2 regions of the Microbispora sp. NBC_01389 genome follow, and region 2 is predicted to be linked to the other one. Evidence: predicted binding sites of a transcription regulator. Region 2 holds the regulator's gene; the other holds the start of a gene.
The links. Region 2 encodes LexA, which represses DNA repair genes until DNA is damaged. Its sites were predicted from a motif close to TCGAACANNTGTTCGA; they were not measured.
Positions count from the first base shown of each region.

Region 1: OG344_RS21260 (SAV_6107 family HEPN domain-containing protein) is a predicted target of LexA. The motif match lies at 2,431-2,446, and genes of this name have one in related genera.

Region 1 is NZ_CP109552.1:4,694,474-4,697,880, reverse strand. Features, by position in the region: gene OG344_RS21270 (transcriptional regulator) at 1-360, shown strand, start outside; gene OG344_RS21265 (arginine deiminase) at 479-1,723, shown strand; gene OG344_RS21260 (SAV_6107 family HEPN domain-containing protein) at 1,729-2,166, opposite strand; gene OG344_RS21255 (peptidoglycan-binding protein) at 2,557-3,407, opposite strand, start outside.
Region 2 is NZ_CP109552.1:7,375,229-7,378,635, reverse strand. Features, by position in the region: gene OG344_RS32530 (cellulase family glycosylhydrolase) at 1-505, shown strand, start outside; gene OG344_RS32525 (MalY/PatB family protein) at 575-1,672, opposite strand; gene lexA (transcriptional repressor LexA) at 1,758-2,471, opposite strand; gene nrdR (transcriptional regulator NrdR) at 2,901-3,359, shown strand.

The sequences.
Region 1 (3,407 bases), 2.7 Mb from region 2:
GGCGACCGTGCGGTGACCGTGCAGAAGCTCGCCGAGCTCGCGGACTTCTACGGGGTGCCGGTCTCCGAGTTGCTGCCGGGCGGGGCCGCTCCCAGCCCGCTCGCGCCGGCTCCCAAGCTGGTCATCGACCTGGAGCGGCTGTCGCAGCTGCCGAAGGACAAGGCCGGTCCGCTGGCCCGCTATGCGGCCACGATCCAGAGCCAGCGTGGTGACTACAACGGCAAGGTGCTGTCCATCCGGCAGGAGGACCTGCGCTCGCTGGCGGTCATCTACGACAAGTCGCCCGTCGAGCTGACCGAGGAGTTCATCAACTGGGGCGTGCTCGACGCCGAGGCCCGCCGCGCCGTCGAGTCCTTCTGACCACTCCTGCCGACCGTTCCTTCCGGCCGCCGGGCCGCCGCGGCGGCCCCCGTCGGTCCTCCGCGCGCCGGGGAGCCGCGCCACGAGTGATTCCTGTCATACGGGGATAGGACAGGACATGACTTTTTTTGTGGGCTCGGAGGTGGGCAGGCTCCGCCAGGTCCTGGTCGACATCCCCGAACTGGCGCTCAAGCGGCTCACGCCCGGCAACAAGGACGGCCTGCTCTTCGACGACGTGCTCTGGGTGCACCGCGCGCTGGAGGAGCACCGGGAGTGGTGCGAGGTGCTCACCGCGCGCGGCGTCAGGGTGCACCACCTCGGCGACCTCCTGCGGGAGGTGATCGAGGTCCCCGACGCGCGCAAGCACATCCTCGACGGCAGCGTCGACGAGCACTGGTTCGGCCCGCTGGCCGGCGACGCGATCCGCAACACGCTGGACGCCCTCGACGGCGCCGCGCTCGCGCCGTACCTGACCGGCGGGATCACCAAGCGCGAGATCAGGGAGCTGGGCTGCGACCCGGGGTCCGTCGTCTTCCACGCGCTCGGCCCGGACGACTTCGTCCTCCCGCCGCTGCCGAACCACCTGTTCGCCCGCGACACCTCCTGCTGGGTGTACGGCGGGGTGTCGATCAACGCGATGCGCAAGAAGGCGCGCAGGCGCGAGACCCTCAACTACGAGGCGGTCTACCGGTGGCACCCGATGTTCGCCCCGGGCTACGGCGACCCGTCCGGCGGGGGGTTCGACGTCTGGTACGACGGCACCCGCATGGCCCCGGCGACCATCGAGGGCGGCGACGTGCTGGTGCTCGGCGACGGCGTCGTGCTCGTCGGGATGAGCGAGCGCACCCAGCCGCAGGCGGTGGAGATGCTGGCGACGAACCTCTTCCGCGCGGGCGCGGCGACTCGCATCGTGGCGCTCGACCTCCCCAAGACCCGCGCGTTCATGCACCTCGACACCGTGATGACCAATGTCGACGTGGGGGTGTTCACGAAGTACGCCGGGCTCGGCATGCTGCCCTCGTACACGGTGGAGCCGGGCGACACCGACAAGGAGCTGAAGGTCGTCGACCATCCGCCCGAGGACATGCACCGGGCGATCGCGCGAGCCCTCGGCCTGGACGACATCAAGGTCCTCACGCCGACGCAGGACGTGCACGCGGCCGAGCGCGAGCAGTGGGACGACGGCTGCAACGTGCTGGCCTTGGAGCCGGGAGTGGTCGTCGCCTACGAGCGCAACACCACGACCAACAACCACCTGCGCAGGCACGGCATCGAGGTCATCCCGATCCGCGGCAGCGAACTCGGCCGGGGACGGGGCGGGCCCCGCTGCATGAGCTGCCCGCTGGAGCGCGATCCGGCCTGACGCCGTCAGCCGGCCATCGGGAGGGTGGGGCGGCCGGGCAGGCCGAGGATCGACTCGACCTCGCCGACGAACCTGTCCGCCTCCGCTATGATCTCGTCTGCGTCGTTCTGAGTGACGGCCCGGACCATTCCGGCCTCGACCGCCGCTCGCTTGGTCGCGCTCACCGCGAAGTAGGCCGCCCAGTCCGCGAGCTTCGGCTCGGCCTCGGGAAGCAGCTCCCAGGCGCTGCGCAGCCGCCGCCTGCGGCCGTCCATCGGACGGGGGCGCGCGGCGAGGATCCCGGCGGCCGCGCGCAGCGCCGCGAGATGGGCCGACACGTAGCGGTCCGCGGGCGTGGTCCCGACGGTGGCGTCCGCGAGGCACGCCCTGGCGTCCGCGAGACGCGCCAGGACCGCCTGCGGAAGCCGGGGCCCGGTCCGCTGGTCGCCGTTCTCTTCAGTCATGCCCGCCTCCTTGAGTCGTGGCATCCGGCGAACTCCGCCGGTGACTTCACAGTCGCAGAAAGCACCGACAATTTCGCTCGGCCGCGTAATCCCGGGCACCACCGGGACCACACGCTTTCTCACGCTCCCGTGGGCGGCCGGACGAGGAGCTTCCCCTCTCCCCGTCCGGCCCACGCCGCGGGCCGTGCCGCATCCGTCTCCGCCGACGACGTAGGCACGGATCCGACGGTGTGGGCACAGGCCGCGAGTCCCGCGCCCACTCCATCGAACATAGATTCGACCATGGCCGCTGTCAAGGCTGTCAACGAACAAGGGTTCGAGGACTGGCGGGGGCACGTACGACGAAGGGCCCCACGCGAAAACGTCGCGCGGGGCCCTCCCATCAGCGGGCTACCGCCGGAAAGCGCCTCTGACGTGCACGGGGACACCTTTGCCGAGCATGCCCGGCAGGATCTCGGCGACGTTCATCGGCAGCCGCACGCAGCCGTGCGACGCCGGATAGAGCGGCACCGACAGCGCGCCGTGGAGGGCGATGCCGCCGTTGAAGAAGATCGGGTTGTAGAGCTGCCCCAGGTAGGACCGGTGCCAGCCCCTGGCCCGCCACGTGGTCGCGTAGTCGCCGGTCGGCGTGCGGGCGCTACCGGAGAACACCTGCCTCTTGCCGTTCCACACGGCGTACTCGGTGTAGGGGACGCCGCTGCCGCTGGAGATGTGGCTGATGAGCATCGGGACGCCCGCGCGATACAGAACCATCACCTGTTTGGTCAGGTCCACCTCGACCCGGGTGGCCCTGCCCCGGGGCACGAGGACCCTGGGCGCGCGGGGGTTCTCCAGCGCCCTCCAGGTGCGGGCGGCGACCGTGCCGGTCGGCTTGATCCCCTGCACCTTCTGGAACGCCCAGAGCGCCGTCAGCGTGGCCCCGCCGTAGCGGCCGTCGGCACTGCCGGGCACGTAGCCGAGTTCCCTGAGCCGCGCCTGCAGCGCCTTCACCGCGTCGCCCTTGGCGCCGAGCCTGAGCGTCTTCCCCGGCGCCTCGAACGGCGGGTATCCGGCCCGTCCGGGCAGGACTCCCCGCGCCCCGGCCGCCGTCGCCGTGAGCGCCGGCGCCCCGGCCGCCGACGCCGCACCGGCGAGCCCGGCCCTCGCGTACGTCACGGCTCCCGCCGGAACCGCGGCGGCCCGCGCCGGGCCGGCGACCCCGGCCGTCGCGAAGGTCACAGCCCCCACGGCGGCGAGCATGG
Region 2 (3,407 bases):
CAAGCAGAGCATCATCTCGCCGTACCTGATCCCGCCGGTGGGCGGCAATCCGCAGTCGCCCTCGGCCTCTCCGTCGGCGACCCCGCCGAGGTCCCCGTCGGCCTCCCCGTCGGCCTCTCCGTCGGCGTCTCCCTCGGCTTCTCCGACTCCGCCGAGGTCGCCGTCGGCGTCACCGTCCGCGTCTCCCAGCGGGAACGGGGGCAAGTCCTGCACCGCCACCTACAAGATCGTCAACGAGGACAGCGGCGGCTTCCAGGGTGAGGTCACGGTGAAGGCGGGCGGCTCCGCCATCTCGGGCTGGACCGTGAAGTGGGCCTTCCCGAACGGGCAGAGCATCAGCCAGCTCTGGAACGGCACGCTCAGCGCCAGCGGATCCAACGTCACGGTGACGAACATGTCCTACAACGGCGCGCTCGGCGCCGGGGCGTCCACGGCGTTCGGGTTCAACGCGAGCTGGTCCGGCACCAACGGCGTGCCGTCGCAGGTCACCTGCACGGCGAGCTGAACGGCGGCGAGCTGAGCAGGCGGCCTACTTCACGGCGGCCTACTTCACGGCGGCCTACTTCACGGCGGCCTACTTCACGGCGGCGGCGATCCTGGCCAGGATCTCCTCCAGGATCGGCGCCGACGTCGCGAAGTTGAGGCGGGCGAACGTGTCGCCACCTCCGTAGTTGGGGCCCGGGTTGAGCCTGACCCGGGCCTCCCTCTCGACGAAGGAGGCGGCGTCGGGGATGCCGAAGTCGAGCCACGCGAGATAGGTGGCGTCGGGCATGCGGTAGCCCACCCCGGCCGGGAGCCGCTCGGCGATGAGCCGGCGGTTGCGGTCCAGGATCGCCAGCACCTCCTCCAGCCACGTCTGGCCGTGCCGCCACGCGGCCACCGTGGCCTCCACTCCGAGGACGCTCGGCGCGCCGTAGATGTGGGCGGGCTGACGGCCGAGCGCGTCCCTGACGTCCCTGGCGCCCACATGGGCCACCGAGCAGTGCAGCCCGCCCATGTTGAACGCCTTGCTGGCGGAGGTCAGCGTGACCGTCCGCTCGGGCAGGATCGTGGCGAACGGGATGTGCCGGGCCGGGGCGTACGTCAGGTCGGCGTGGATCTCGTCCGCGATCACCAGCGTGCCGTGCCGGTCGGCGTACGCGGCGAGTTCCTCCAGCTCCTCCCGGGTGAACGACCGGCCCGACGGGTTCTGCGGGTTGACCAGCAGGAGCACGCGTACGGGCTCGGCGGGGACCTCGAACCGGCCCTCGGCCGTCAGCGGCATCGGCACGAGGCGGCGGCCCATCCCGGTGATGGTGACGAGGAAGGGGTCGTAGGCCGGGACGTGCAGCGCCACGGCGTCGCCGGGCTCCGTCATGAGGTGCAGCAGCACCTGGAGGGCCTGGTTGAGGTCGGTGTAGGACCGCACGTGCGCGGGATCGGCCCGCCAGCCGTACCTCGCCTCCATCCGCTCGGCGAACGCCTCGGCCAGCGGCCCGGCGGTCGGCTCGTCCAGCCACGCGGGATAGCCGAGATCCGTGGCCGCGCGTCGCGCGACGGCCTCCCGGACCGCCTCGGGCACCGGGAAGTCCATGTCGGCGACCCAGGCGGGGATGACACCGGGCGCGGCCAGGGCCCACTTGATCCCGTCACGGGTGCGGGCGGCCTCCAGGGAGAGCGAGTCGAGTTTCACGGGACTCACCCTAATCGCCGGATATCGGTCATCCGGAGGGCAGTCATGCCGGCGTCCCGCGGTGGGACGCCGGCACAGGGCCTGACTACAGCTTGCGCAGGACGGCCGTGACCTTGCCGAGCACGGTGGCCTCGTCGCCGGGGATCGGCTCGTAGTTCGGGTTGTGCGGCACCAGCCACACGTGCCCGTCCTTGCGCTTGAACGTCTTCACGGTGGCCTCGCCGTCGATCATCGCCGCGACGATGTCGCCGTTGTCGGCGACCGGCTGCTGCCGCACCACGACCCAGTCGCCGTCTGCGATGGCGGCCTCGATCATCGAGTCGCCGGAGACCTGGAGCAGGAACAGCGTGCCCTCGCCGACGAGCTGCTTGGGCAGCGCGAACACGTCCTCGATGCTCTGCTCGGCGAGAATGGGGCCACCGGCGGCGATGCGGCCGACCAGCGGCACGTACGCCGCGGTGGGCCGGTTGAAGCCGCTCTCCTCCTCGGCGGCGTCCGGGTCGACCCACAGGACCGGCTCGCCGGGGAGCCTGACCTCCAGCGCCCGGGGGCGGTGCGGGTCCCGGCGGAGGTAGCCCTTACGCTGGAGCGCCGTGAGCTGGTGCGACACGCTGGAGGTGCTGGTCAGCTGGACGGCCTCGCCGATCTCCCGCATGGACGGCGGATAGCCGCGCTGCTGGACCGAGTCGCGGATCACCTCGAGGATCTTCCGCTGCCTGGGGGTGAGGCCAAGCGAGTCGCGCCGACGAACCGCGAGGTCGCTGACGCCATTCGCCTGCTCACTTCGGTCACTCACGATGCCACCTCTCAATCCGTGTTCCTCATGTCGCACAGAGCGACCGTACCGCGATTCAAGATCACCGTCAAACAATTGTTCGATATCCAGCGAAATCGCCGATCTCGCCGTTCTCCTCATCGTACGGGAGTTCGATCGATCCCGTGTTCGATTTACCCGATCTTCTCGGCCGGTCGTTCGCCCGGCTCAGAAGGAATGGAGAAATCCGGGCGCGAAAACGCCGTACGGCCTATTCCCGCGTCCCGGGACAGGGGATGCGCCTGAGGCGCGTGGGACGACACGCCAGGCGAGCAGGAACTTCCCCCGCCACGCCCGGTTCGACTTGCGTTCAAGGACGGGCACTTCTACCGTTGGACCCCAACATCTAGTAGTCACAGCGGTGTAAGTTCACTACACCTTGTGTTCGGGATGTGCGTTCAGGGAGGCGATGAAGTGCACTGTCCGTTCTGTCGCCACCTGGACACACGGGTCGTGGACAGCCGCGCAGCCGAAGACGGGGCGGCCATCCGCCGCCGCCGCACCTGCCCCGAATGCGGGCGCAGGTTCACCACTCAGGAGACCGTGCTGCTCATGGTGAGCAAGCGCAGCGGGGTCACCGAGCCGTTCTCCCGGGAGAAGGTCGTCGCGGGCGTACGGCGGGCCTGTCAGGGACGCCCGGTCGGCGAGGACTCCCTCGCCCAGCTCGGGCAGCGCGTGGAGGAGACCATCCGGGCCACCGGCGCCGCGGAGATCGCCTCACACGAGGTGGGGCTGGCCATCCTTGGCCCGCTCCGCGACCTGGACGAGGTGGCGTACCTGCGGTTCGCGTCGGTCTACCGGAGCTTCGAGACGCTGGCGGACTTCGAAGCCGAGATCGAGCGGCTCAGGGCGGCCCACGGCGGCGGGGAGTAGCCGCCGGCCCCGGAAGCCGGCGCGGCGGGCGGGCGAGAAGCGAGCCGT